3 linked regions of the Accumulibacter sp. genome follow. The protein of the gene in region 2 interacts with the protein of the main gene of each other region in a pairwise test. Links are inferred from orthologs where the notes say so. Each region holds a gene or a part of one and is shown on either strand. Other genes may lie near its edges.

Region 1 (9,788 bases), 890 kb from region 2 along the record:
GCGCCTGCTGTTCCACCTCTTGCCCCTCGTTCTGGTGGAATCCCGACAAGTTCGTCGGACCGGCAGGGTTGCTCAACGCTTACCGCTTCATTGCCGACACCCGCGATCAGGCAACCAACGAGCGCCTCGATGATCTCGAGGATCCCTACCGTCTGTTCCGTTGCCATACGATCATGAACTGCGTCGATGTCTGCCCGAAAGGACTGAACCCGACGCGGGCGATCGGCAAGATCAAGGAAATGATGGTTCGTCGCGCCATCTGATGGACGATAGGGAAAAGCTCAACCGCCTGCGCTGGCGTTGCACCCGGCGCGCGATGCTGGAGATGGATCTGCTGCTCGGCGAGTTCCTCGAGCGGCTCTACCCGACCCTCGATGCAGCGCAGGCGGATGCTTTCGTCACCATGGCCGACATGGAGGACCTGGAGCTGTGGCCGCTGGTCAATGGCCAGCGCGAGCCCGACGATCCGGTTCAGGCCGAAGTACTCGCCTTGTTGCGCAACGTAAGAGTTAAGTAAGGAAGCTGTCCTAGTCTCAGAGCTTCCTGTTCGTAGCTGTGACCTCAACACCTGAACGGGGATTTATAGAATGACGACCGAGCGCAAAGCAACTCTGATCATCGAAGGACGGCCGCCCGTCGAGTTTCCAATCATGACGCCGACACACGGCAATGATTGCATCGACATTCGCACCCTGGGCGCCAAGACCGGCCTGTTCACCTACGATTCCGGCTACCTTTCGACGGCGAGCTGTCGATCGACGGTCACCTTCATCGATGGCGACAAGGGTGAGTTGCTCTACCGTGGCTACCCGATCGAGCAACTGGCCGAGCAGTGCAACTTCCTTGAGGTCGCCTACCTGCTCTGGCACGGCGAACTGCCGGACGCCAAGCAGAAAAGGAAGTTCGAACTGAACATCAAGGAACACACCATGGTGCACGAGCAACTGGTGAAGTTCTATCAGGGCTTCCGCCGTGACGCGCACCCGATGGCCGTGCTGGTCGGAGTCGTCGGCGCGTTGTCGGCGTTCTATCACGAGGCCGAGGATTTCTCCGACCTCGAGCACCAGAGCATCAGCTTCAACCGCATCGTTGCCAAGTTGCCGACGATCGTCGCCATGGCCTACAAGTATCATCGCGGCGAACCGTTCATGTATCCGCGCAACGATCTCGACTACACGGCGAATTTCATGCACATGATGTTCGCGACACCGTGCGAGAAGTACGTCCCGAATCCGGTTCTCGTGCATGCGCTCGACACCATCTTCACGCTGCACGCCGACCACGAGCAGAATGCATCGACCTCGACGGTGCGCCTCTCCGGCTCTTCCGGTGCCAATCCCTACGCCTGCATCTCGGCCGGCATCGCCTGCCTCTGGGGCCCGGCGCATGGTGGTGCGAACGAAGCCTGCCTGCAGATGCTCGAGGAGATCCACGACGTTTCGCGCGTCGGCAAGTACATCACGCGGGCGAAGGACAAGAACGACGACTTCAAGTTGATGGGCTTCGGCCACCGCGTTTACAAGAACTTCGACCCACGCGCCAAACTCATGCGCAAGGTGTGCAGCGACGTCCTCAGCGAACTCGGTCTGCAGAACGACCGCCTTTTCAAGCTGGCGATGGAACTCGAGAAGATTGCCCTTGAAGACGAGTACTTCATCGAGAAGAAGCTCTATCCGAACGTCGATTTCTACTCCGGCATCGTGCAGAAGGCTCTGGGTATCCCGACCTCGATGTTCACCTGCATCTTCGCGCTGGCGCGCACGGTCGGCTGGATGACGCAGTGGGAAGAGATGATCAACGATCCGGAGTACAAGATCGGTCGCCCACGGCAGCTGTACATCGGCGCCGCCAGGCGCGACGTCGTGCCCGTCGAACAGCGCTAGGACGACAGGGTTGAAAGGGCGGCAGGCAGTAGCCGCCCTTTTTTCATGCCGTGGCCTTTTCGCCACGGCCTTTCTCAATCCGAACCAGAACGGTGAAGACAGGTAACTGCCATGATGAATCAGCTTTTTGGTAACTCTCTCCTTTTTGGCGGTAACGCGCCCTTTGTCGAGGAGTTGTACGAGAACTACCTCGACAACCCTGGATCCGTTTCCGAGCAATGGCGCGACTACTTCGACAAGCTGGCGCAACTTCCGGGTTACGTCGCACGCGATGTTCCGCATCTGCCGGTAATCAATGCTTTTGCCGAGCAGGCGAGGAAGGGAGGCTACCGGGCGGCGGCAGCAGCGCCTGTGGACGACCGGAAACAGGTCGGCGTGCTGCAGATGATCACCTCGTACCGTTTCATCGGTGACCGCTGGGCGAACCTCGATCCACTCAAGCGCATGGAACGTCCGGAGGTGCCACAGCTCGACCCCGCCTATTACGGCTTCTCCGATGCCGACCTGCACACCGTCTTCAACGCAGGCTCCTTCAAGGGTACTCCCGATCACGCCACTTTCGGCCAGATCTACGATGCGCTCAAAGCGACCTACTGCGGCTCGATCGGCGTCGAGTACATGTACATCAGCACGGTGGCGGAAAAGCGCTGGATTCAGGATCGTCTCGAACGGATCCACTCGAAGCCGAATTACACGGCCGACGAGCGCAAGCGGATGCTTGAGCGGCTGACCGCGGCAGAGACCCTCGAACGGTATCTGCATACCCGCTATGTCGGCCAGAAGCGCTTCTCGCTCGAGGGCGGTGAGTCGGCGATCGTCGCGATGGACGAACTGATCCGGGTTGCCGGTGCCGGTGGAGTCGACGAGATCGTCGTCGGCATGGCGCACCGCGGGCGGCTCAACGTCCTGGTGAACACCCTCGGCAAGGAGCCGGCGATGCTTTTCGAGGAGTTCGAGGGCAAGAAGGCGCAGGAACTGACCGCTGGCGATGTGAAGTACCACATGGGCTACTCGTCGGACGTGTCGACCCCGGGTGGTCCCTGCCATCTGACGCTGGCCTTCAATCCATCGCACCTCGAGATCGTCAACCCGGTAGTCGTCGGCTCGGTCTATTCGCGCCAGCGTCGGCGCGGCGAGGATGGTCAGGACAAGGTCCTGGCAGTGCTGCTGCACGGGGATGCGGCGGTCGCTGGGCAGGGCGTCAACCAGGAGATGCTCAACTTCGCGCAGACGCGGGGCTACGGCGTTGGCGGCACCATTCACATCGTCATCAACAACCAGATCGGCTTCACGACTTCCGACCCGCGCGACTATCGTTCGTCGCTGTACTGCACGGACATTTTCAAGATGGCTGAGGCGCCGATCTTCCACGTCAATGGCGACGACCCCGAGGCCGTGGCACTGGTCACCGGCATCGCCGTTCAGTACCGCAAGACCTTCAAGAAGGACGTCGTGATCGACATCGTCTGCTATCGCAAGCTCGGACACAACGAGCAGGACGAGCCGATGGTCACGCAGCCGCTGATGTACAAGAAGATCCAGCAACATCCCGGAACGCGCAAGCTCTATGCCGACAAGCTCGTCGCCGAGGGTATTCTCGCCCCGGAGGGGCCGGACGAGATGATTGCCGACTATCGTGCCCACCTCGACCGTGGCGAGCTGCTGTACAACCCGGTGATCGCCGGTTACAAGCACCCGATGACGATCGACTGGACGCCTTTCCTTTCCCCGAGCTACATCGACAACTGCGACACGAAGGTACCGGTCGCTGAACTGCGCCGGCTGGCCGAGCGGTTGACAACGATTCCGGCCAACTTCACCCTGCACAGCCGGGTCAGGAAGATCATCGACGACCGGCGGTTGATGGGCGAGGGCAAACTGCCGGTCGACTGGGGAATGGCCGAGAATCTGGCCTACGCTTCGCTGCTCGTTTCGGGTTATGGCGTCCGCATTTCGGGGGAGGATGTCGGCCGCAGCACCTTCTTCCACCGCCACGCTGCCCTGCACGATCAGAATCGCGAACACTGGGATCGCGGCACCTATTATCCACTGGCCAATCTGCAGGATCGCCAGGGTGGTTTCCAGTGCTTCGACTCAGTGCTTTCGGAGGAAGCCGTGCTCGCCTTCGAGTACGGCTACTCGACCGCCAATCCCTTCGAGCTTGTCGTCTGGGAAGCACAGTTCGGCGACTTCGCGAACGGCGCGCAGGTGGTGATCGACCAGTTCATCGCTTCCGGCGAGGCCAAGTGGGGGCGCGCCAGCGGCTTGGTGCTGCTGCTGCCGCACGGTTACGAAGGCCAGGGTCCGGAGCATTCGTCGGCGCGCATCGAGCGTTACATGCAGCTCTGTGCGGAGATGAACATGGAGGTTTGCCAACCGTCGACGCCGGCGCAGGTGTTCCACATGCTGCGCCGGCAGGCGGTACGCAACCAGCGCAAGCCGCTGGTCGTCTTCTCGCCGAAATCACTGTTGCGCCACAAGGATGCGACGTCTTCGCTGGAGGACCTGAGCGACGGCGAGTTCCAGCCGGTGATCGGCGAGGTCGAACCGATCAACGCCAAGAAAGTGACCCGCGTCGTCTTCTGCTCCGGCAAGGTGTATTACGAGCTGGTCGCCGCGCGCCACGAGAGGAAGATCGGGCACATCGCGATCGCCCGCCTGGAGCAGTTCTACCCGTTCCCGCAGGAGGCATTCCAGGAGGAGCTGGCGAAGTACCCGAAGGCGACCGAGGTCGTCTGGTGCCAGGAAGAACCGCGCAACCAGGGCGCCTGGTACTGGATCGCGTCGCGCCAGCACCTGTCGCGCTCGCTGAGCGACAAGCAGCACCTGCTGCTCGTCTCGCGCCCGGCGTCGGCCTCGCCGGCGGTCGGTTACGCCAGCAAGCACAACGCCCAACAGAAGGCTCTGATCGACTCCGCACTGGGTGAGATCGAGTATTACAAACTGCCCTAGAACGGAGAGAACATGATCATCGACGTCAAAGTTCCACAGCTTTCCGAATCGGTCGCCGAGGCGACACTGGTGTCGTGGCACAAGAAGGCCGGCGAGGCGGTCGCCCGCGACGAGAACCTGATCGACATCGAGACCGACAAGGTCGTCCTCGAGCTGCCTGCACCGGACAGCGGGGTACTGGTCGAAATCGTCAAGAGTGACGGTGATACGGTCGTCGCTGGTGAGGTGATCGCGCGCATCGATACCGCTGCCCAAGCCGGTACGGTCGCTGCCGTGGCCGCACCGGCAGCCAAGACTCCACCGCCGGGAGTCGAAGCTGCCGCCGCCGCGCCGCCGGCCGGCGCGGCTGGTGTCGCGCTGCCGGCTGCGCGCAAGATCCTCGAGGAAAAGGGCGTTGCCGCCAGCGAGGTGGCCGGAAGCGGTCGTGGTGGCCGCATCACCAAGGCCGATGCGTTGGCAGCACAGGCGTCCCCTGCTCCCGTTCCGGCGCCGGCCGCAAAGCCGCCAGCCGCGAAGCCGGCCAGTCCTTTCGTCACCGCGCCGCCGGCACTGCCGCCAGCACCCAGCGTCAGCATTGCGCTCGGCGAGCGGCCGGAGCAGCGGGTGCCGATGTCACGCCTGCGGGCCCGCGTCGCCGAGCGCTTGTTGCAGTCGCAGTCGAGCAACGCCATTCTCACCACCTTCAACGAAGTGAACATGGGTCCGATCATGGCGCTGCGCAAGCAGTATGGTGAGCGCTTCGAGAAGACGCATGGGGTTCGCCTCGGTTTCATGGCCTTCTTCGTCAAGGCGGCGGTCGCCGCTCTGCAGAGATTCCCGGTGCTGAACGCTTCGGTCGATGGCAACGACATCGTCTACCATGGTTACATCGACATCGGTATTGCCGTCGGCAGCCCGCGCGGCCTGGTCGTGCCGATCCTGCGCGATGCCGACCAGATGTCCTTTGCCGACATCGAGAAGAAGATCGGCGAGTACGGCGTCAAGGCCAAGGATGGCAAGCTGTCGATGGAAGAGCTCACCGGTGGCACCTTCTCGATCTCCAACGGCGGCGTCTTTGGTTCGATGCTGTCGACGCCGATCATCAATCCGCCACAGTCGGCAATCCTCGGCATCCATGCCACCAAGGACCGGCCGGTGGTCGAGAACGGCCAAGTCGTCATCCGGCCGATCAACTATCTGGCGATGTCCTACGACCACCGCATCATCGACGGCCGCGAAGCGGTGCTCGGCCTGGTGACGATGAAGGAGGCTCTGGAAGATCCGGCTCGCCTGCTGCTCGGCGTCTAGTCAGTCGTCACCCGGGCACGGAGACACAGGGGGGAGTTCCCTGTGCCCACTCCGTGCCTTCGTGTCTCCGCGGTTGGAAAGGGAAACCATCATGTCCAAGCAATATGACCTTCTCGTTGTCGGTGGCGGCCCGGGTGGTTACGTCGCAGCCATTCGTGCCGCTCAACTCGGTTTCAGCGTCGCCTGCTGTGAATCGAATGCCTATGCCGATCCGAAGGGCGAGCCACGGCTCGGCGGCACCTGCCTGAACGTCGGCTGCATTCCGTCGAAAGCGCTGCTGCACACCTCGCACCTCTTCGAGGAAGCGGAGCACAGCTTCGCCGAGCAGGGAATCGCCGTCGGCACGCCGGTGATCGAGGTCGGCAAGATGCTGGCGCGCAAGAACGCCATCGTCAAGCAACTCACCAGCGGCATCAAGGGGCTGTTCAAGAAGAACAAGGTGGCGCTGCTCAACGGGCATGGCAGTTTCGTTGGCCGCAAGCAGGTGGACGGAGGCGACGTCTGGCAGATGCAGGTCGGCGACGACCTCGTCGAGGCGAAGCAGGTGATCGTCGCGACCGGATCGAAGGCGCGGCATCTTCCTGGCGTACTGGTGGACAACGAGATCGTCTGTGACAACGTCGGTGCGCTCGACATCGCCGCCGTGCCGAAGAGGCTGGCGGTCATCGGTGCCGGGGTCATCGGCCTCGAAATGGGCAGCGTCTGGCGCCGCCTCGGTGCCGAGGTCACGATTCTCGAGGCGCTTCCCGAGTTCCTGGCTCTGGCCGACGTCGACGTCGCCAAGGAGGCGGCGAAGGTATTCGCCAAACAGGGCCTCAGGATCATCCTCGGCATCGAGATCGGCGACGTCAAGGTCTCACAGAAGGGCGTCTCGATCGACTACACCGACAAGGACGGGGGCGAGCACAGGCTCGATGCCGACCGCCTGATCGTCTCGATCGGTCGCATCCCGAACACGGATGGCTTGGCCGCCGAACAGGTCGGCCTGCAGTTGAACGAGCGCGGCCAGGTCGAAGTGGATGCGCATTGCCGCACCAACCTGCCGGGAGTGTGGGCGGTCGGCGACGTCGTTGCCGGTCCGATGCTGGCGCACAAGGCCATGGAAGAGGGGGTCATGGTTGCCGAGCTGATGGCCGGTCAGGCTGGGCACTGCAATTCCGACACCATTCCCTGGGTGATCTACACCAGCCCGGAGATCGCCTGGGTAGGCAAGACCGAGCAGCAACTCAAGGCTGCAGGGATCGCCTACAAGGCGGGAAAGATTCCCTTTGCCGCCAACGGCCGCGCGCTCGGCATGGGTGATCCGTCCGGCTTCGTCAAGATTCTCGCCTGCGCCGCGAGTGATCGCATCCTCGGCGTCCATGTCATCGGCGCAAACGCTTCCGAGCTGATCTCGGAAGGCGTGGTGGCGATGGAATTCGGTGCTGCTTCCGAAGACCTGGCGCGCATCTGTCACGCACACCCGACGCTGTCGGAGGTAGTGCACGAAGCAGCACTGGCTTGCGACAAGAGGCCGCTGCACTTCTAGCAGCCTGTCGACGCCACGCCACAGCGCGCCGCGACGCTCCGGCGAGGTACTGCGGGTACCTCGCCGCTTTTCCGCTGCATGGGCGGATAGCGCGGATGCCCGCGGTGAGTGTCCGCCGGTGCTTTCCGTTCAGTCGCCGCAGAAAGGATTGCTGCGGCGCTCCTTGCCGAAGGTCGACATCGGACCGTGCCCCGGAATGAAGGCGACATCGTCGCCGAGTGGCCAAAGCCGGTTGCGTATCGACGAGATCAGTGTGTCGTAGTCCCCCTTGGGGAAATCGGTACGGCCGATCGAGCCCTGGAAGAGCACGTCGCCAACCACCGCCAACCGCCCGCCGCGGTCGAAGAAGACGATGTGCCCCGGTGTGTGTCCAGGGCAGTGCAGCACCTCGAGTTCGACGTTGCCGACCGAAACCGTGTCACCCTGCTCGAGCCAGCGGTCGGGAGTGAAGCTGCGCGCGTTGGGCAGACCGAACATCCTGCTCTGTGAAGGCATGCCGTCGATCCAGAACTGGTCGTCACGCTGCGGTCCTTCGATCGGCAGCGAACGCCGTGCCGCCAGATCGGCGACGGCACCTGCATGATCGATGTGGCCGTGGGTGACCAGGATCTTTTCCAGTTCGACGCCGTTGGCGTCGACGGCGCGCAGGATGCGTGCAATGTCACCGCCCGGGTCTACGACCGCAGCGCGGCGGGTCTGCTCGCACCACAGGAGGCTGCAGTTCTGCTCGAAAGGAGTGACCGGGATGATCTGGTATTTCATGCTCGAAGGCTCCGCACCGGCTGTGGGTGACAGCGGTGGCGAAGTATAACAGAGGCACCGCTAGCCCTGCCCTTTACCCGCAAGTCTTGTTGTCATCCGAAGTCCAGAGCCGGAGCGAGAGCCCTTCGCGCAGCGATTGCAGGACCGAATAGCCGTGCCACATGATTTGATGCCCTGGAGAGGGGTCTTTGGCGCGGCCAATGTATCCGCCGAGTTGGGCTACGAGACGAACGGCGTCGCCGAGCCGAGTGGGCTTGGGGATTTGTTTTTTTTTGCGTAGGCCTGCAGCACTTCGATCTCGGCGTCGGAGAACAAGACCTCGGCGGGAAGATCGGGGCACTGTCTGCCCAGGAGCGTCATGAGCATGATGCGCCAAGCGATGACGAGATTGATGGCGATGGCCCGTTTGAGTCGCTCAGCGGTCTTGTGTTGCAGCGCCTCGATGCGACAGCCGCTCTTCAATACGCGATGCCAGTCTTCGATGCGCCAGCGCAGGCAGTACCACCGCAGGCACTCCTGGGCTTGTTCTGGTGTGGTGATCTCGCAGGTGGTGATCAGGAACCACTCGAGCGGTTCGGCGTCGGCTGGCGGCGAGGGTTCCTGGACATGCACCACCCAGAGCCTGAGGGCCTTCCGGGCCGGGTATTTCGACGGCCGGCGGAGTTCGACTTCGCGGTAGCGCAAATTGACGTGCGCGGTACGTTGTGCGTGCCCGTCGCGTGCCTTCTGTTTGCTTTTCTTGGTCCGAGCGCTTTGTCGCGGCACGTTGATGCGAAGCTGGCGTCGCACGGGGCTTTGTCTGACGAGTTCGAAGAGGTTGAGTGCCTCGCGGGTGGCGCGGTCATGTTTAGCGCGAACCAACAGTTCGACGCGGCCGCTTTGGCGTGGCTCGTCAAACAGTTCGAAGAAATCCGCCTCGCGATCCATCACGCAGACCTGGCGCGTGTCGGGCAGCGCGGGGACCAGATCGTTGCATTGGCGAAGACCCTCGATCCAAGTGAAGGTCTTCTTCTCTTCGATCGGTATGGCCGACGCCGGGCGCAGGTCCTCCTTTGCCCGGTGCGTCGGTGCCACACAGTGTGCCCTCAGGACCCCCAGCGGCAGGCCCTGGGTCGTCAGCACCAGCGTCGAATGCAGGTGCAGTCCGCCACTCTGGGCACCCGTCTGGTTGCTGCCGATGACGCCCAGCCCGGCACACTGGACCAGACCAGAATAGTTCAGCTCGGTCCCGTCCTGAACGCAGAGTACCGTCGACTGCGCCTTCATCCGCTGCACCGTGCGCCGTTGGTGAGGGGCCAGGATCGCCTGCATGGTGACCAGCGAGTCATCGGCTTGCTCGATCAGCCGGTAGTACGACTTGATCGCCGGCTTGTCTC
Region 2 (9,844 bases):
GCACAGCAACGTCGGTGGCCACATCGCCTCCTTCGCTTCGGCGGCGGCGCTGTACGACGTCGGCTTCTCGTGGTTCTGGCACGCGCCCTCGGAGACGCATGGCGGCGACCTGATCTTCTTCCAGGGTCATTCGGTTCCCGGCGTCTATGCGCGCGCGCACCTGCTCGGACGGCTGACCGACGAGCAGATGGACTGCTTCCGGCAGGAAGTCGACGGCAAGGGCGTCTCGTCTTATCCGCACCCGTGGCTGATGCCGGGCTTCTGGCAGTTCCCGACGGTGTCGATGGGCCTCGGGCCGATCCAGGCGATCTATCAGGCACGCTTCATGAAGTATCTCGACAGTCGCGGCTTCATCGAGGCCGGCGACCGCAAGGTCTGGGCCTTCCTCGGCGACGGCGAGACCGATGAGGTCGAATCGCTCGGCGCCATCGGCATGGCGGCGCGCGAGCGGCTCGACAACCTGATCTTCGTCATCAACTGCAACCTGCAGCGGCTCGACGGGCCGGTACGCGGCAACGGCAAGATCATCCAGGAACTCGAAGGCACCTTCCGCGGTGCCGGCTGGAACGTCATCAAGCTGATCTGGGGAACCAATTGGGACGCGCTCTTCCTGCGCGACAAGAAGGGCGTTCTGAAGCAGCGCATGATGGAGATCGTCGACGGCGAGTACCAGACCTTCAAGGCGAAGGACGGTGCCTACGTCCGCGAGCACTTCTTCAACACGCCGGAGCTGAAGGAACTCGTCGCCGACTGGACCGACGACCAGGTGTGGGCGCTGAACCGCGGCGGCCACGACATCTTCAAGATCTACAGTGCCTACAAAGCGGCCGTCGAGCACAAGGGTCAGCCGACGCTGGTCCTCGCCAAGACGATCAAGGGTTACGGCATGGGCCAGGCGGGCGAGGGCATGAACATCTCGCACCAGCAGAAGAAGCTCGATTTCGAGGCGATCAAGCGTTTCCGTGACCGCTTCAGCCTGCCGGTTGCCGACGAACAGCTCTACGAACTGCCGTACCTCAAGTTTGCCGAGGGCTCGGCCGAACTCAGCTACATGCGGCAGCGCCGCATGGATCTCGGCGGTTACCTGCCGAAGCGGCGTGGCGCCGCGGCACCACTCGAAATTCCGGATCTCGCTGCCTTCGACGCTCTGCTCAAGGCTTCCGGCGAAGGGCGCGAGGTGTCGACGACGATGGCCATCGTCCGCCTGCTCAACATCCTGCTCAAGGACAGGAAGGTGGGTCGGCACGTCGTCCCGATCGTTCCCGACGAGTCACGCACCTTCGGCATGGAGGGCCTCTTCCGCCAGGTCGGCATCTGGAACCAGGAAGGGCAGAAGTACGTCCCCGAAGACCACGACCAGCTGATGTTCTACAAGGAGTCGAAGGACGGCCAGGTGCTGCAGGAGGGAATCAACGAGGCCGGCGCGATGAGCGACTGGATCGCCGCCGCGACGTCGTACTCGGTACATGGCGTGCAGATGATCCCGTTCTACATCTGCTACTCGATGTTCGGCCTGCAGCGCACGATGGACCTCTGCTGGGCGGCCGCCGACCAGCGCGCGCGCGGTTTCCTGATCGGCGGGACCGCCGGTCGCACGACACTCAACGGCGAAGGCCTGCAGCACGAGGACGGCCACTCGCTGGTGCTCTCCAGCCTGATCCCGAACTGCCTCAGCTACGATCCGACCTTTTCCTTCGAGATTGCCGTCATCATGCGTGAGGGCCTGCGGCGGATGTACCAGGAGCAGCAGGACATCTTCTACTACATCACGGTGATGAACGAGAACTACGAGCATCCCGAGATGCCCACCGGTGCCGAGGCTGACATCATCAAGGGCATGTACCTGCTGCGTCGCGGCCAGTCTTCGGACACCCGTCCGGTGACGCCGCGCGTGCAGCTGCTCGGCTCGGGAACGATCTTCCGCGAGGTCATCGCCGCCGCCGAGTTGCTGAAGAACGACTGGGGGATCGATGCCGACCTCTGGGGCTGCCCGAGCTTCACCGAGCTGGCACGCGACGGGCTTGACGTGCAGCGCTGGAACATGCTCAACCCGCTGGCGAAACCGCGTGTCTCGCACGTCGAGCGCTGCCTCGGCGACACCCGCGGGCCGATCGTCGCTGCCACCGACTACGTCCGCATGTTCGCCGAGCAGATCCGTCCCTTCCTCAACCGTCGCTACGTGACGCTGGGTACCGATGGCTTTGGCCGCTCCGACACGCGCGAGAAGCTGCGCCATTTCTTCGAGGTCGATCGGCGCTGGGTCACCGTGGCGGCACTCAAGGCGCTGGCCGACGAGGGCACGATCGAGCGCGAGAAGGTCGCGCATGCGATCGCCCGCTACGGCATCGACGTCAACAAACCCAACCCGACGACGGTCTGAGGGAGCGAGCGATGAGTCAACTGATCGAAGTAAGAGTCCCCGACATCGGCGACTACCATGACGTGCCGGTGATCGACCTCTGCGTCATCGTCGGCGACGTCGTCAAGGTCGATGATGCGCTGGTGACGCTGGAGTCGGACAAGGCGACGATGGACGTTCCCTCGCCGGCAGCGGGCGTCGTGCGCGAGATTCGCGTCGCGCTCGGCGAGAAGGTATCGGAGGGGGTGGTGGTGGTCGTGCTCGAGGCGGCCGAAGTCGCTGCGGCGACAGCCGTCGCTGCGGCAGCCCCGCCTGTTCCGGCAGCCCTGCCTGTTCCGGCAGCCCTGCCTGTTCCGGCAGCTCCGCCGGTTGCGGTTGCGCCGGCAGCGGTTGCCGCGACGGCCGTACCCACCGCGCCACCGCTTGCCGGCCTTGCCCTCGGCTCGCGCACGCACGCCAGCCCCTCGGTGCGCCTGCTGGCGCGCGAGTTGGGCGTCGACCTGAGCAAGGTGACGCCCAGCGGTCCGAAGTCGCGCATCCTCAAGGAGGACGTCACTGCCTATGTCAAGGGCGTCCTGACGGCACCGACGCCGGCAGCCGCGGCGTCGCTCGGCGGCGGCCTCGATCTGCTGCCGTGGCCGAAAGTCGACTTTGCCAAGTTCGGTCCGGTCGATGTCAGCCCGTTGTCGCGCATCAAGAAGATCTCGGCGCAGAACCTGGCGCGCAACTGGGTGATGATCCCGGCGGTGACCTACCACGAGGATGCCGACATCACCGACCTCGAAGCCTTCCGCGTCGCCGTCAACCGCGAGAACGAGAAGTCGGGACTGAAGATCACCATGCTCGCCTTCCTGATCAAGGCCTGCGCGGTCGCGCTGAAGAAGTTCCCCGAGTTCAACAGCTCGCTCGACGGCGACAATCTCATCCTCAAGCGCTACTGTCACATCGCTTTCGCCGCCGATACGCCGAATGGTCTCGTCGTGCCGGTGATCCGCAATGCCGACCAGAAGTCCGTCGCCGAACTCGCCAGCGAAAGCGGCGAGCTGGCGAAGAAGGCGCGCGACGGCAAGCTCACCCCGGGCGAGATGTCCGGCGCCTGCTTCACCATATCGAGCCTCGGCGGTATCGGCGGGACGCTTTTCTCGCCGATCGTCAACGCCCCCGAGGTGGCGATCCTCGGCGTCAACAAGTCGGTCATGAAGCCGGTGTGGAACGGCCGCGAGTTCGCTCCGCGGCTGATCCTGCCGCTGTCGCTCACTGCCGACCACCGCGTCATCGATGGCGCCGCGGCGACGCGCTTCAACGTCCATCTCGCCCTGTTGCTCGCCGACATGCGGCGCGTGCTGCTCTGACCGGGGACAAGACGATGAGCCAGATCATTGAAGCGAAAGTACCAGACATCGGCGACTACCACGACGTGCCGGTCATCGACGTCTGCGTTGCCGTCGGCGACACAGTCCGGATCGACGACGCACTCGTCACCCTCGAGTCCGACAAGGCGACGATGGACGTGCCGAGCAGCGTCGCCGGCACCATCCGCGAAATCCGCGTCGCCGTCGGCGACCGGGTCTCGGCCGGCTCGCTGGTGGCGGTGATCGACACCGGTGCGGCCGCGGCAGCGCCGGCACCGGCTGAGACAGTGTCGCTGGCGAGCGCCAGTCCGGCGCCGCAGGCGGCAGCGCCGGTCAGCGGCAAGGCCGACCTCGAGTGCGAGATGCTGGTCCTTGGCGCCGGTCCGGGCGGTTACTCGGCGGCCTTCCGCAGTGCCGACCTCGGCATGCAGACGGTTCTCGTCGAACGTTACGCGACCCTCGGCGGCGTCTGTCTCAACGTCGGCTGCATCCCGTCGAAAGCGCTGCTGCATGTCGCCGCGGTCATGGAAGAGGCGCAGCACATGGGCGACTGCGGCGTCAGCTTCGGCGCGCCGAGCATCGACCTCGACCGGCTGCGCGCGCACAAGGACAAGGTCGTCGGCAAGCTGACCGGCGGTCTCGCCGGCATGGCCAAGGGGCGCAAGGTCGAGGTCGTGCAGGGCGTCGGCCAGTTCGTCGACGCCAATCATCTCGAGGTCGCGCTCGCCGCCGGTGGCAGCAGGCTGATCCGTTTCCAGAAGGCGATCATCGCCGCCGGCTCGCAGCCGATCGCGTTGCCTTTCATGCCCGACGACCCGCGCGTCGTCGATTCGACCGGTGCCCTCGAACTGCGGCAGATTCCGCAGCGCATGCTGGTCGTCGGCGGCGGCATCATCGGCCTCGAGATGGCGAGCGTCTACTCGGCGCTCGGCTCGCGCATCACCGTCGTCGAACTCGGCGGCGTGCTGATGCCGGGCGCCGACCGGGATCTGGTCAAGGTCTGGGAGAAGAAGAACGCCCACCGTTTCGACCGCATCCTGCTCAACACCGGCGTCGTTGCCGCGTCAGCGACCGCCGCAGGTATCGAGGTGAGCTACAGCAGCGGCGAAAGCGAGCGCTTCGACCTCGTCCTCGTCGCTGTCGGCCGCGCGCCGAACGGCAACCGGCTCGCCGCCGACAAGGCGGGCATCGCCGTCACCGAGCGCGGCTTCATCCCGGTCGACGCGCAGCAGCGGACCAACGTGGCGCACATCTTCGCCATCGGCGACATCGTCGGCCAGCCGATGCTGGCGCACAAGGGCGTGCATGAAGCGCATGTCGCCGCCGAGGCGGCGCACGGCAGCAAGCGCTGCTTCGATGCGCTGCAGATCCCGTCGGTCGCGTATACCGACCCCGAGATCGCCTGGGCCGGCAAGACCGAGGAGCAATGCCGCGTCGAAGGGATCACCTACGGCAAGAGTGTCTTTCCCTGGGCCGCTTCCGGGCGCGCGCTGGCAAACGGCCGCGAGGAGGGCTTCACCAAGCTGATCTTCGACGAGGCGACGCATCGCATCATCGGCGGCAGCATCGTCGGCACCGAGGCCGGCGACATGATCGGCGAAATCTGCCTGGCCATCGAGATGGGCTGCGACGCCGCCGACATCGGCCACACCATCCATCCGCATCCAACTCTCGGCGAGTCGATCGGCATGGCGGCCGAGGTCTATGAGGGCGTGTGCACCGACCTGCCGGCGGTGAAGAAACGGTAGGGACGCAGCTGGTTCCAGTGGAATGGTCAGGCTGCCGCAAGTGGCCTGATCCGTTCGCGTCCGCTCGTTGGCGGACACGCGGCGTGCTGCTCTGACCGGGAAAGGATGGTGAGCCGGATCGGTAAAGCGACAGACCCCGAAGTCGACGATCGAGAGAAACCCATCTACCGTCACCGAAATACGCAAGCTTCAGGTGACGACGAAATCTAGGTTGCTCAGCGCAAGACCCGGGGCGAGCGTGGCGATGTGTACCGGAGCTGCGCCCGTGTTGCCCGCGGCATCGTAGTACATGGCGCCGGAGCTGCTGTTGTAGATCAGGTAGTCGTCGGCGTCGGCGGCGCTGCTGAGGCCGGCGCCGGATCGGAACGAGCCTGCGGCGAGGGTGCCGGGGCTCAGCAGCGAGGTGAAGATGGCGTTCTCGAGTTCGATCGTGTCGTCGAGGACACTGAAGTCGCCGATCGTGTCGCGGTTGCTGGCGGCATCCGGCAGGGTGTCGAAGCGGAAGATGTCGGCGCCGCTGCCGCCGACGAGGCTGTCGTTGCCGAGACCGCCAGCGAGGAGGTCATTGCCGGCGGCACCGTCGAGGGTGTCGTTGCCGTTGCCGCCGTCGAGCCGGTTGGCGTCGCCGTTGCCGGTCAGGGTGTCGGCGTAGGTCGAGCCGCTGAGGTTCTCGATGCTGATCAGCGTGTCGCTGCCCGAACCGCCGGTGGCCTGTGCGCCGGCGATGGCAAGGCTGATGCTGACGCCACCGGTAGCGCCGTAGAGGTAGCTGACCGTATCGCTGCCGCCGGCGCCGTCGAGGACGTTGTTGCCGCTGCCCGCCTCGAGAATATTGTCGAGGCCGTTGCCGGTCAGGTTCGCGACGGCGGCGGTGAGGATGCGGCCGTTCTCGACGTTCGCGCCGAGGGTATGGGCGGCGAGATAGCTGAAGACCTGGTCAGTGCCGCCGCGGGCCGGGTTGGCGTTGGTCTCGCTGACGCTGTCGCCCACGTTGTCGAGGTAGTAGGCGTCGTTGCCGTCGCCGCCGAGCAGGCTGTCGGCGCCGGTGCCGCCCCACAGCGTGTCGTTGCCGGCGCCGCCATCGAGGGTGTCGCTGCCGGCGCCACCGTCGAGGAAATCGTTGCCCTGCGCGCCGGCGAGGATGTTGCCGTTGCCGTCGCCGCGCAGCAGGTCGTTGTAGGTCGAGCCCGTGAGGTTCTCGATGCTGATCAGGGTGTCGCTGCCGGAACCGCCGGTCGCCTGTGCGCCGGCGATCGCGAGGCTGACGCTGACGCCGCTGCTGGCGCCGTAGAGGTAGCTGAGGGTGTCGCTGCCGCCGGCGCCGTCGAGAACGTTGTTGCCGGTGGCGGCTTCGAGGAAGTTGGCGAGGTCGTTGCCGGCGAGGTTCGCGGCGGCGGCAGTGAGGATGCGGCCGTTCTCGACGTTCGCGCCGAGGGTGTGTGCGGCGAGATAGCTGAAGACCTGGTCGGTACCGCCGCTGGCCGGGTTGGCGTTGGTCTCGCTGACGCTGTCGCCCACGTTGTCGAGGTAGTAGGCGTCGTTGCCGTCGCCGCCGATCAGACTGTCGGCGCCGGTGCCGCCCCACAGCGTGTCGTTGCCGGCGCTGCCATCGAGGGTGTCGCTGCCGGCGCCCCCGTCGAGGAAATCGTTGCCCTGCGCGCCGGCAAGGCGGTTGCCGTTGCCGTCGCCGCGCAGCAGGTCGGCGTAGGTCGAGCCGGTGAGGTGCTCGATTCCCGCCAGGGTATCGCTGCCGGAGCCGCCGGTCGCCTGCGCGCCGGCGGTGGCGAGGCTGACGCTGACGCCGCTGCTGGCGCCGTAGAGGTAGCTGACGGTATCGATGCCGGCGGCGCCGTCGAGGAGGTTGTTGCCGCTGCCGGCCTCGAGGAGGTTGTCGAGGCCGTTGCCGCTGAGGCTGGCGACGCCGGGAGCGAGGATCCGCCCGTTCTCGACGTGGGCACCCAGGGTGTGTGCGGCGAGATAGCTGAAGACCTGGTCGGTACCGCCGCTGGCCGGGTTGGCGTTGGTCTCGCTGACGCTGTCGCCCACGTTGTCGAGGTAGTAGGCGTCGTTGCCGTCGCCGCCGAGCAGGCTGTCGGCGCCGGTGCCGCCCCACAGCGTGTCGTTGCCGGTGCCGCCATCGAGGGTGTCGTTGCCGGCGGCGCCGTCGAGGAAGTCGTTTCCTTGTGCGCCGGCAAGGCGGTTGCCGTTGCCGTCGCCGCGCAACAGGTCGGCGTAGGTCGAGCCGCCAAGGTTCTGGATGCTGATCAGCGTGTCGCTGCCCGAACCGCCGGTCGCCTGTGCGCCGGCGACGGCGAGGCTGACGCTGACGCCGCTGCTGGCGCCGTAGAGGTAGCTGGCGGTATCGATGCCGGCGCCGCCGTCGAGGAGGTTGTTGCCACTGCCCGCCTCGAGGAGGTTGTCGAGGCCGTTGCCGCTGAGGCTGGCGACTCCGGGAGCGAGGATCCGCCCGTTCTCGACGTTCGCGCCGAGGGTGTGTGCGGCGAGATAGCTGAAGACCTGGTCGGTGCCGCCGCTGGCCGGGTTGGTATTGGTCTCGCTGACGCTGTCGCCCACGTGGTCGAGGTAGTAGGCGTCGTTGCCGTCGCCGCCGAGCAGGCTGTCGGCGCCGGTACCGCCCCACAGCGTGTCGTTGCCGGTGCCGCCATCGAGGGTGTCGTTGCCGGCGCCGCCGTCGAGAAAGTCGTTGCCTTGGGCGCCGGCAAGAATGTTGGCGTTGCCGTCACCGCGCAACAGGTCGGCGTAGGTCGAGCCGGCAAGGTTCTCGATGCTGATCAGGGTATCGCTGCCGGAGCCGCCGGTCGCCTGCGCGCCGGTGATGGCGAGGCTGACGCTGACGCCGCTGCTGGCGCCGTAGAGGTAGCTGACGGTATCGATGCCGGCGGCGCCGTCGAGGAGGTTGTTGCCGCTGCCGGCCTCGATGAGGTTGTCGAGTCCGTTGCCGCTGAGGCTGGCGACGCCGGGAGCGAGGATCCGCCCGTTCTCGACGTTCGCGGCGATGGTGATGGCGGCGAGGTAGCTGAAGATCTGGTCGGTGCCGCCGCTCACCGGGTTGACGTTGGTCTCGCTGACGCTGTCGCCGGCGTGGTCGAGGTAATAGGTGTCGTTGCCGTCACCGCCGACGAGCGTGTCGGCGCCACCACCGCCGTCGAGGGTGTCGTTGCCACCTCGGCCGTCGAGGAGGTTGTCGTGCGGACCGCCGACGAGATGATCATCGCCATCGGTGCCGATCAGTGGCCTGACGTCAACGGTGATGAGGTTGGGTGTCGGGTCGAGGTCCGCTCCGCCGTTGGCGATGCCGCCGTTGTCCCGCACCTGGAAGGTGAAGCTTGCATAGCTGTCGCCGTTTTCGTTCCCGGTGGGCGTGAAAACCAGCAAACCGGCCGCGAGATCCGTGGCAGCGATCGACTGCCCGGTGGTGACGGCGACTCCCGCAAGGGTCAGACTGCCGGCGGCGGGGAGCGTGCTGATGCGGATGCCGGCGAGCGTGTCGGCGGGTATGTCGCTCGGATCGGTGAAGGGAAAATCGGCGACGGAGAATGCGTAGGGGGAGTCCTCGTTCGTTACCACCGTCCGGTCGCTGCCAGACGGTGCCGAATGGAAGTGCTCATCAGCACCAAGCGGTGCATACCAGTCGTCGGTCTGCGGGTTGGCGAGGCTGACGATGTCGCCCCATGGGCTGCCAAGGGCACCGGCATTGCCACCCCACGCAGGCTCTCCCCACGTGACCACCGAGCCGTCTGCACGCACGGCGGCAAAGGAACCGTCGGTCGCAAATACGTGCGTGACGTCGATCGTCCCGTCGAGGTACCTTGCCACGGCAGCGCTGTTGCCTCCGTAGCGGGCATCTCCCCAGGTGACCAGTGAGCCATCGACGCGCAACGCGGCAAAGGCATAGGCGGTGGAAAAGACCTGGGTCACGTCGATCGTCCCGTCGATCCCGGCAGCCACGGCGCTGCTGTCGCCACCGTACCCGGAGTGTCCCCAGGTGACCAGCGAGCCGTCGGCGCGCACTGCGGCAAAGGCGCCTCCGTAGGTCGTACGCACCTGTACGACGTCAAGCGTGCCATCGATCTGTGCCGCCACCGCGCTGCTGTCGCCGCCGTGAGCGGAATCGCCCCAGGAGACCAGTGAGCCGTCGGCGCGCAATGCGGCAAAGGCAGTGGCGGTCGAAAAAACCTGCGTCACGTCGGTCGTGCCGTCGATCTGTACCGCCACTCCGCTGCTGTCGCCACCGGACCAGGCATCCCCCCAGGTGACCAGCGAGCCGTTGCTGCGCAATGCAGCAAAGGCTGAGACCGTCGAGAACAGCTGCGTCACGTCGAGCGCGCCGCCGATCTGTGCCGCCACGGCGCCGCTGTCGCCGC
Region 3 (9,768 bases), 3.1 Mb from region 2 along the record:
GGCCGAGACCGTTCGGCAGTTGCAGGGGGTAGAGGCCGCTGCGGTGATAGATGTCGATGTAGTTGAGGCCGACCGCCCGCTGGCGGACACGTACTTCAGCGGCTTGCGGATCGCCGACCGTGACCTCCTCCCAGGACATGACTTCGGGGCCCCCGGTGCGATGGATGCGAATGGCGAATGGCATGAAAGTCTCCTCGGCGTGGCGAACGCGACAGTCTAGTGCGCTGCCCGCTTCTTAGGCAAGCACTGAAACTCCTTTCTGCATTGCCACTTGCAGCGTTTCCCAGGCGGTGGTGCACAGGCTTGTCCACAGGATCGGGGGTAAAGCGGTCGCGGCGCGGCGCGCCGTCTGCTGCTTCGCGTGCGGCATCCCGGACTGCCGGCGAAGCCTGTCGCACGCGCCTGCCGGAGGAGTCAGGCGGGAGTCAGGCGGGCGAGGCTGAGGGCGAGCCACTTCATGCCGCCGCTGCCGAAGTTGATCTGCACCCGTGCCTGCTCGCCGGCGCCTTCGCTGGCGACGATCACGCCGACACCGAAACGGGCGTGGCGCACGCTCTGGCCGATGCGCAGGCCGCTGTCGCCTGCCGCCTGCTGCTTCCCGCCCGGCGTGCTGGTCGCGCGCGGGGTGCCGCTCGCACGACTGCTGCGCTGCAGGAGTTCAGCCGGGAGTTCATCGAGGAATAGCGACGGCAGGCAATAGCGCATCTGGCCATGCAGCAGGCGGGTCTCGGCATGCGTCAGGTAGAGCCTGCGGCGCGCACGGGTGACGGCGACGTACATCAGCCGACGCTCCTCCTCGATGCCGTCGCGCTCCTGCGTGGCGTTCTCGTGCGGGAAGAGGCCCTGCTCGAGGCCGGTGATGAAGACGACGTCGAACTCGAGCCCCTTCGCCGAGTGCACGGTCATCAGTTGCACGGCTTCCTGGTCGTCGCCGGCCTGGTGTTCGCCGGCTTCGAGCGACGCGTGCGCGAGAAAGGACGAGAGCCCGCCGTCATCGCTGCGCTCGTTCTCGTCGGTCGCCGTGGCAGTATCGCTGACGAAGACGGTCGCCGCGTTGACCAGTTCGTCGAGGTTTTCCAACCGGTCCTGGCCATCCCGCTCGCCGAGATAGTGCTGGCGCAGGCCGCTGTGATCGATGACGTGTTCGATCAGCTCGGGCAGCGGCAGCGTGGCGGTTTCGCCGCGCAGTTCCTCGATCAGCCGGACGAAGCGGGCGATCGTGCTGCCGCTCTTGCCGGACAGACTCGCGGCAGCCTGGTACAGGCTGGACTGGGTGGCGTGGGCCGCTTCCTGCAGCGCCTCGGTGCTGCGCGTGCCGATTCCCCGGGTCGGGAAATTGACGACGCGGGCGAAGGCCGTGTCGTCATCGGGATTCACGATCAGGCGCAGGTAGGCGAGCGCATGCCGGATCTCCTGGCGGTCGAAGAAGCGCAGCCCGCCGTGCACCCGATAGGGGACGCCGGCGGTGAACAGCTGGTGCTCGAGAACGCGCGACTGCGCGTTCGCGCGGTAGAGGAGGGCAATCTGCTGCCGGGAGACGCCATCGCGCACCAGTTCGACGATCTCGTCGACGATCCGGCGCGCTTCGTCGGTGTCGGAAAAGGCCGCGTAGACCCGTATCGGTTCGCCGGCGCCGGCGTCCGTCCACAGATTCTTGCCGAGGCGGCCGCGATTCTGCCTGATCAGCGCATTGGCGGCGTCCAGGATGTTGCCTTGCGAACGATAGTTCTGTTCGAGGCGAATCACGCTGGCCAGCCCAAATTCGCGCTGCAGGTCCCGCATGTTGCCGATCTCGGCGCCGCGGAAGGCATAGATCGACTGGTCGTCGTCGCCGACTGCGAAGAGGCAGGCGGCGGCTGCCTGCGGATCGGTGCTGCCGTGTCCGGCGAGCAGTTTCAGCCAGGCGTACTGCAAGCGGTTGGTATCCTGGAATTCGTCGACCAGGATGTGCCGGAAGCGTGCCCGGTAGTGCTGCCGGAGTGGCTCGTTGCGCTGCAGCAGCTCGTACGAGCGCAGCAGGAGTTCGGCGAAGTCGACGACGCCTTCCCGCTGGCACTGCCTTTCATACTCGACGTACCATTCGATGCGGCGGCTGGTGTACCGGTCGTAGGCTTCCGCCTGCGCCGCGCGGACTCCCTGTTCCTTGTGCGCGTTGATGAAGTGCATCAGTTCGCGCGGCGGGTACTTCTGGTCATCGACCGCGAGCGCCTTGAGCAGGCGCTTGATCGCTGCCAGCTGGTCGGCGGCATCGAGGATCTGGAATTGCGCCGGCAGTCCGGCTTCGCGATGATGTGCCCGCAGCAGGCGATTGCACAGCCCGTGGAAGGTGCCGATCCACATGCCGCGCGTGTTGATCGGCAGCATCGCCGCGAGGCGGGTCAGCATCTCCTTCGCTGCCTTGTTGGTGAAGGTGACGGCGAGGATTCCGGCTGGGCCGACCTGGCCGGTCGAGATCAGCCAGGCGATGCGCGTCGTCAGCACGCGCGTCTTGCCGCTGCCGGCGCCGGCAAGGATCAGCGCATGCTGCGGCGGCAGTGTGACGGCGGCCAGTTGTGGCGCATTGAGGTGGGCAAGCAGGTCGGACATCGATCGTTCCGGACGCGACGGGTGGGCGTGATTATAGCGGCCGCACCCTCGCCCGCGTGGCCTTGCACGCGCGCGCGGCCGGTCGTGGCAGGCCCGCCGAGAGTCCATCCCCGCCCGCTTTCGCAACCATTCCAACGAGCGGGCCGCGAGGACCATTACAATGACGACGCGGCGACCGGGTGATCGGCCGGCAAGGCAGATGCGGCAAGCTTCAGCGAGCGCGCCTGTCCTGCCGCAGGATTCCAGTTTTGGGCAGCGTTCGTGGGAGACGGGAGGGAGTGATGGCAAAGGAGTTGGCACCGGAACTGATCCAGAAAACGCTGCAGGGGATCAATATCCCCGCGCGACCACAGATACTGGTGCGGCTCGACAGTGAAATGGCCAAGGATGATCCGGATCCCCGGATCGTCGTTCGCCTGATCAGCAGCGATGTGGTTCTGTCTGCCGCCATGCTGAAGACGGTGAATTCGCCGTTCTTTGGTCTGTCGCGCAGGATCAGCTCGGTGGCGCAGGCGGTCAGCATGCTCGGCCTGAGGATGACCGCGCGCATCGTCAGTGGACTCGTGCTGCGCATGACCATGGGTGGCAGGCAGTCGTCGTTCGAGCGCTTCTGGGACACCGCCGAAAAGGTGGCCTGCATCTCCGGTTATGTCGCGTCAACCCTGCCGAGGGGACCGCGCGATGAAGCCTACTGCTTCGGCCTGTTCCGTGATATCGGCATCCCGATGCTGCTGCAGAAGTTCCCCGACTATCGGCAGACCCTCGCCTTGGCCGACAACACGGTTGATCGTCCGATGACGGTGATCGAGGAGGAACGGCATGCCACCGACCATGCGACGCTGGGTTACCTGGTGGCGCGCAGCTGGCTTCTCCCGGAGGTGATCTGCGAGGGAATCCGCCATCACCATGACCCGTCCATCTTCGACACCAGGGATCTCCCCAACCCCATGGCCCTGACGCTGATCGCGATCAACGCGCTCGCCGAGCACCTGGACGACGAGTATGTCCGCATGCGCGCCAATGCCGGCTGGCAGCTGATGGCAGATCGTGTGCTCGTCCATCTCGGTCTGTCCGAGGACGACTACTGTGACCTGCGGGAGGAGGTGACGACGCTGGTGCGGTGAGGCTCGGCCGCGCGCCAGCCAACTCCGGGTCACGGCTTCATGGCGGCGGGGTTGCCGGCTGGCGTGGCCGTGCAGCGATGGAGGCCGCGTTCGGTGACGATCAGGTCGAGCGGCTGGTCGTGCAGCTGGCGATGCAGCCAGTCGAGTCGCGACAGCTCGAATCCGACACCGATCGCCAGTGGCCGCGGGCGCAGGCTGGCCAGCGTGCGATCGAAGTAGCCACCGCCGTAGCCGAGGCGGAAACCGGCGGCATCGAAGCCGACGAGCGGGATCAGCAGCGCCTCCGGCAGCACCGGCTCGCCGCTCGCCGGCACCGGGATACCGTAGCGGTCGGTGGTCATTGCTACGGTCGGTGACCAGGCGCGAAAGGCGAGGCTGCTGTCGGCGGCGAGGACGACCGGCAGGAGTGCCATGAAACCTGGTTCGCCCTGGCGATGCCAGTCTGCGATCAGCGGACGCAGATCCGCTTCGTTGTCGCGCGGCCAGCAGAAGCCGACGCGCATGGTGGCGAGTCGGGGCAGCGCTTCCCGCAGCAGGGCACGGATCCGCTGCGAGTATGCCGCCCACTCGCCTGCCGGCAGCGCGCGGCGGCGCGCCAACAGGGTGCGGCGCAGGGCGCGCCGGTCGTCGGCGGTCGCCGCCGCTGGCGCGGCAGCGCTGCCGGGCATGAAGCCGCTGGGCATGTGTTATCCTCGCCGACGCCATCATCCGAAAGTACCAGCTTAGCATGAACCTCCTGTCGACGACCCTCCTGCTGCTGTTCCTGCTGTTCTCGCCGACCGCCGTCGTGGTCAAGCATGCCGCGGCACAGTCGGCCGACGACCAGTTCCTGGCCGCCCGGGAAGCGGCGCGGGCTGGCGACCGCGCCCGCCTCGAGCGGTTGGCGCCAGCGCTGCACGGGTACGAACTCGAGCCCTACGTCGACTACTGGCTGCTCGTGCCCGACCTCAAGGACGCCGATCCGGCGCTGGTCAGGGCTTTCCTGGGTCGCTACGAGAACACCTACATCGCCGAGAAACTGCGGACCGACTGGTTGCGGCAGCTCGCCCGCAAGCAGCAGTGGGATCTGTTTGATGGCGAGTATCCGCGCCTGTTGCAGCCTGATCAGGAGCTGGCCTGCTACGCGCTGCAGGGCCGCTTGGCACGCGGCGACGCGAAAGCGCTCGATGAAGCCCTGCCGCTCTGGCTGAGCGCGCTCGAGCCGCCCGATTCGTGTTACCCCGTGTTCGAGGCATTGATCATCGGCAAGCGCATCCTCGCCGATGCGGTCTGGGCGCGCATTCGCCGCCAGTTCGAGGCGAACAAGATCGCTGCCGCCTTGTATACGATGAACTACCTGCCCCCGGCACAGACGCCGGAGAGGAAGCTGGCGCAAACGGTGGCGGATTCGCCGCTGCCCTGGTTGAGCAAGCTGCCCGCTGATTTTTCCGGCAACCGCCTGCAGCGCGAGCTGGCTGCCCTGGCCGTGCAGCGCGTTGCGCGCAACGAGCCGCAGGTGGCCGCCGATCAGCTCGAGCGGATCGGTTCGTCGCTGCAAAGTGGCGAGAAATCCTGGGCGTGGAGCCAGATTGCCCGGCAGGCGGCGCAGCGGCACATGCCGGAGGCGTTGCAGTGGTATCGCCAGGCGGGCGCCGTACCGTTGTCGGATGAGGTTGCCGAATGGAAGGTGCGGGCAGCATTGCGCGTGCAGGACTGGGGCAGCGTGCGCTCGACGATCGAGAGCATGCCGCCGGCGCTGGCGGCTCAGCCGGCGTGGGTCTACTGGCTCGGTCGCGCCTACCGCGCCGGTGGCCGGACCGACGAGGCGAACGCCCTGTTCGGCCGGATCGCCGGGCAGCCGGACTTCTACGGCAGCCTGGCCAGCGACGAACTCGGTCGGCCGACGGCACCACCGCCGAAAGCGCCGCCAGCCAGCCGCGAGGAACTGGCGCAGGTGGCTGCGCTCCCTGGCGTGCAGCGGGCGCAGGCCTTCTTCCGCCTGAATCTGCGTAGCGAGGGGGTGCGCGAATGGAACTGGGCGTTGCGCGGCATGAGCGACCGCGAACTCCTGGCGGCGTCCGAGATCGCCCTGCGCTCGGGCAACTACGACCGGGCCATCGCGGCAGCCGACCGGACGCGCAACGAGCACGACTATTCGCTGCGCTATCTGGCGCCATATGGCGACCAGGTGCGGCCGGCGGCACGCAATCAGGCTCTCGACGATGCCTGGGTGTACGGCCTGATGCGTCAGGAGAGCCGCTTCATCAGCAGTGCACGTTCGCCCGTCGGGGCTTCGGGCCTGATGCAGCTGATGCCGGCCACTGCCAAGTGGGTGGCGAACAAGATCGGTCTGAAGGATTTCCATCAGGGGCGGGTCAACGATCCGGAAACCAACCTGCTGCTCGGCACCACCTACATGCGGCTGGTGCTCGAGAGTCTCGACAATCACCCGGTGCTCGCCTCGGCAGCGTACAACGCCGGGCCGGGACGGGCGCGGCGCTGGCGTGCCGAGCGCCCGCTCGAGGGAGCGATCTACGCCGAAACCATCCCCTTCAGCGAAACCAGGGATTACGTGAAGAAGGTGATGAACAACTCGATCTATTATGCGGCACTGTTTGACGGCAAGCCACAGACGCTGAAGAACCGGCTTGGCGTCATCGCTCCGCGCACGGGGGGCGAGGTCAGGGGCGAAGATTTGCCTTAGAATGTCGGCTTCCCGACTTCTCTTCCCACGGCAGGATGCTATGGACCTCGCGAACGTATTGTTGATCGGTGGCAGTGGTTTCGTCGGTGGCTGGATCGCCAGTCGCCTGTCGGAAAGCGGTGTGCGGGTGACGATCCCGACCCGCCATCGCGAGAACACCAAGAAGCTGATCACCTTGCCGACCGTCGAGATGGTCGAGGCCGACGTGCATGAGCCGGCGACGCTCGTGCAGCTGATGCGCGGCCAGGATGCGGTCATCAACCTGGTCGGCATCCTGCACGACGGCGATTCCCGGCTGCCATACGGCAAGGGCTTTGCCGCCGCGCATGTCGAACTGCCGCGCAAGATCGTTGCCGCCATGCCACAGGCGGGCGTGCGGCGATTGCTGCACATGAGTGCCCTGCAGGCGGCGCTGGGAGCACCATCGGAGTACCTGCGCTCGAAGGGCGACGGCGAGATGCTGGTGCGCGCGGCGAAGGAGCAGATCGATGTGACGATCTTTCGTCCGTCGGTGATCTTCGGCCCCGGCGACGCCTTCCTCAACATGTTCGCCAGCCTCGTCAGGCTGTTGCCCGTCCTGCCGCTTGGCGGCGGCAGCGCCCGCTTCCAGCCGGTCTATGTCGGCGACGTCGCGGCGGCCTTCGTCGACAGCCTGGGCGACCGGACGACGATCGGGCGGAGCTACGATCTCTGCGGGCCGAAGGTCTATAGCCTGCGCGAACTGGTCGACTACACGGCACATCTGGTCGGCAGGTCGCCCTGGATCATCGATCTCGGGACCGGTGGCTGGGCTTATCTGCAGGCCGGCGTGATGTGGCTGCTGCCGAAGCCGCCGCTGTCGCCGGACAACTTGCGGTCGATGGAAGTCGACAGCGTCACCGATGGCACGCATGACTTCCCCGGCTGGCAGCCGAAGGCGCTCGAGGCAGTCGCTCCGGGCTATCTGTCGCCGGCGGAGATTCCGCAGCTTCGCTTTGATCGCTACCGTTTCCGCGCCGGCCGCTGAGCCTTCCGGCGGCTGACGCCACCAGCATGCTGCGCCGGCGCGGCGACCTCACCCGTTCGATGAGGCCTCGGCCCGTCGCCCTACCGGCGCTGACCTGATCCCGGTTCGCATGCAGATCTTCACTGTCGGCGGCGCGGTTCGCGATGAACTCCTCGGTCTGCCGGTGCAGGACCGCGATCATGTCGTCGTCGGAGCGTCGCCGCGCGAGATGCTGGCGCGCGGTTTCCGCCAGGTCGGCAAGGATTTTCCGGTCTTCCTGCATCCGCAGTCGCACGAGGAGTACGCGCTGGCGCGAACCGAACGAAAGGCCGGTCACGGCTACCACGGGTTTGCCGTCGATGCGGCGCCGACGGTGACGCTGGCCGATGATCTCGCGCGCCGCGACCTGACGATCAACGCCATCGCCCGCGCCGCCGACGGCGAGCTGATCGACCCGCACCATGGTATCGACGATCTGCAGGCGCGTGTGCTGCGCCATGTCGGCCCGGCTTTCAGCGAGGATCCGGTGCGCATCCTGCGCGTGGCGCGCTTTGCCGCACGCTTCACCGACTTCCGCGTCGCTGCCGAGACCCTCATGCTGATGCAGGGGATGGTCGCTGCCGGTGAGGTCGATCATCTGGTGAGCGAGCGCGTCTGGCAGGAGCTGGCCAGGGGTTTGATGGAGGCGCGGCCGTCGCGGATGTTCGACGTCCTGCGGCAATGCGGCGCGCTGGCCCGGCTGCTGCCCGAGCTCGATACGCTGTTCGGCGTCCCCCAACGGGCGGAATGCCACCCGGAGGTGGACACCGGCGTCCATGTCATGCTCGTCGTCGACCTGTCGGCAGAGCGCCGCTGCGCGCTGCCCGTTCGCTGGGCGGTGTTGCTGCACGACCTCGGCAAGGGCCTGACGCCTGGCGCCGACCTGCCGCGCCATCCGGGCCACGAGGCACGCAGCGTCACGCTGGCTGGCGAGGTTTGCGGGCGCCTGCGCGTGCCCGTTGCCTGCCGTGATCTGGCGCTGCTGGTTGCTCGTCATCATGGCGAAGTTCACCGGGCACTGGAACTGGCGCCGGCAGCGGTCGTCCGCCTCCTTGAAGGCTGCGACGCGCTCCGTCGCCCCGAGCGCTTCGAGCAGTTGCTCGAGGCCTGCAGCTGCGACTTCCACGGCCGTCTTGGCTGGCTCGATGTGCCCTATCCGGTGCCCGCGCTGTTGCGGCGCGCGTTGGCCGCCGTGCGACAGGTCGATGCCGCGGCACTCGCCGCCGGCTGCAGCGAACCGGCCATGATCGCCGCGCGCGTCTCCGCCGCGCGCGTCGCAGCGGTCGAAGCGCTGCTGTCGGGCTGTCCCGGGGCGGCGTAGCGCACCTCTTGCCGAGCAGCCCGGCGGCCTGCCGGCCGCACCGCTTACAGGCTGGCGCTGCGGTCGCCGCTGCGGAACCCGCAGAGCGGCTCGGAGATTCGCCGGCCAAGCGCCATGACCTTGAACAACTCGCCCATCTCGGCTGGCGAGACCAGCTTCTGCACTGCGTTGGCCAGCGGCAGATAGCGCAGCGGGTCGTCGGCGGGTGTCCTGGCGAGGATGTCGGTCAGGCCACAGTTGAAGAGGAAGGTGGACTGGGAGGTGTAGCCGAGCAGGTCGAGTCCCTCGCTGCAGCCGCTGTCGACGATCGCCGTGAAGTCGACGTGCAGGGTGATGTCCTGCAGCCCGGGCAGGTAGAAGGGGTCATCGTGGGCGTGGTGGCGATGGTGGCACATCAGCGTGCCGGCGGCGCGCTCGGGATGGTAGTACTCATGGCGCGGGAAGCCGTAGTCGATCAGCAGCAGCACGCCGTGCTCCAGGATCCTCGCCCATTGCCGGACCCAGGCCGGCGCAGCGAGCGAGATCTCGCTCAGGTAGGGGGGACGGATGCCGCATTCGCCGGCCAGCGCCAGAGCCCGTTCGAGCAGGTGGCCGCTCGCCGGCCGGTCGGCCCAGGCGAAGCGGCCGCGGGCGACCGTCACCCCGCGTTCGCCGATGCCACCTGCTTGCCAGTGCACGAGGTGTGCCGGCATCGCGTCGAGGACCTCGTTCGCCAGGACGACACCGCTGAAGCGCCCAGGCAACTCGTCGAGCCAGCGCACCCTCGGCAGCAGGTGTGGTGCCCGCTGGGCAATGGTGTCGTGCTGTCGGCGACGCAATTCGCCCGACAGCTCGAGGATCGCGTAGCTCTCGGGCAGCCGCCGCTGCCGTTCCATTTCGAGCAGGAGGTCGCTGGCCAGCTTGCCGCTGCCGCCGCCAACTTCGATCAGGCGCGCCGCGCAGCAGGTCTGCAGCTGCTGTAACTGGATCGCCAGCGTCTGGGCGAAGGCCGGCGAGAGTTCGGGCGCGGTGACGAAATCGCCCGCTGTGC

What was found.
Region 1: the proteins of lpdA (region 2) and odhB interact in binary tests that used the Escherichia coli proteins (3 or more experiments, as listed by UniProt). The link is inferred for Accumulibacter sp. from one-to-one orthologs.
Region 3: the proteins of lpdA (region 2) and V5B60_RS02390 interact in binary tests that used the Escherichia coli proteins (3 or more experiments, as listed by UniProt). The link is inferred for Accumulibacter sp. from one-to-one orthologs.

Annotation. Positions count from the first base shown.
Region 1 is NZ_JAZKUG010000001.1:4,510,854-4,520,641, reverse strand. What follows is about bases 4,041-6,984. They hold odhB (2-oxoglutarate dehydrogenase complex dihydrolipoyllysine-residue succinyltransferase), read left to right. Parts: upstream 4,041-4,847; coding sequence 4,848-6,122; downstream 6,123-6,984. Other genes in these bases: lpdA (dihydrolipoyl dehydrogenase), read left to right, coding at 6,214-6,984; V5B60_RS19910 (2-oxoglutarate dehydrogenase E1 component), read left to right, coding at 4,041-4,835. Outside these bases: V5B60_RS19925 (succinate dehydrogenase iron-sulfur subunit), read left to right, coding at 1-263; V5B60_RS19920 (succinate dehydrogenase assembly factor 2), read left to right, coding at 263-517; gltA (citrate synthase), read left to right, coding at 588-1,883; more of V5B60_RS19910, read left to right, coding at 1,995-4,040; more of lpdA, read left to right, coding at 6,985-7,650; V5B60_RS19895 (MBL fold metallo-hydrolase), read right to left, coding at 7,780-8,412; V5B60_RS22310 (IS4 family transposase), read right to left, coding at 8,486-8,752. UniProt on the Escherichia coli protein: E2 component of the 2-oxoglutarate dehydrogenase (OGDH) complex which catalyzes the second step in the conversion of 2-oxoglutarate to succinyl-CoA and CO(2).
Region 2 is NZ_JAZKUG010000001.1:3,617,673-3,627,516, forward strand. Bases 3,093-6,092 are described here. They hold lpdA (dihydrolipoyl dehydrogenase), read left to right. Parts: upstream 3,093-3,725; coding sequence 3,726-5,459; downstream 5,460-6,092. Other genes in these bases: aceF (dihydrolipoyllysine-residue acetyltransferase), read left to right, coding at 3,093-3,711; V5B60_RS15975 (DUF4347 domain-containing protein), read right to left, coding at 5,649-6,092. Also shown: aceE (pyruvate dehydrogenase (acetyl-transferring), homodimeric type), read left to right, coding at 1-2,380; more of aceF, read left to right, coding at 2,392-3,092; more of V5B60_RS15975, read right to left, coding at 6,093-9,844. UniProt on the Escherichia coli protein: Lipoamide dehydrogenase is a component of the glycine cleavage system as well as of the alpha-ketoacid dehydrogenase complexes.
Region 3 is NZ_JAZKUG010000001.1:514,021-523,788, reverse strand. The notes cover bases 1-2,924. They hold V5B60_RS02390 (UvrD-helicase domain-containing protein), read right to left. Parts: upstream 2,587-2,924; coding sequence 415-2,586; downstream 1-414. Other genes in these bases: V5B60_RS02385 (HDOD domain-containing protein), read left to right, coding at 2,868-2,924; V5B60_RS02395 (quinone oxidoreductase family protein), read right to left, coding at 1-184. In the rest of the region: more of V5B60_RS02385, read left to right, coding at 2,925-3,710; V5B60_RS02380 (5-formyltetrahydrofolate cyclo-ligase), read right to left, coding at 3,740-4,393; V5B60_RS02375 (lytic transglycosylase domain-containing protein), read left to right, coding at 4,438-6,393; V5B60_RS02370 (complex I NDUFA9 subunit family protein), read left to right, coding at 6,434-7,399; V5B60_RS02365 (multifunctional CCA addition/repair protein), read left to right, coding at 7,509-8,738; V5B60_RS02360 (class I SAM-dependent methyltransferase), read right to left, coding at 8,783-9,768. UniProt on the Escherichia coli protein: A helicase with DNA-dependent ATPase activity. Unwinds DNA duplexes with 3'-5' polarity. Translocates on single-stranded DNA with 3'-5' polarity. Initiates unwinding more efficiently from a nicked substrate than double-stranded DNA.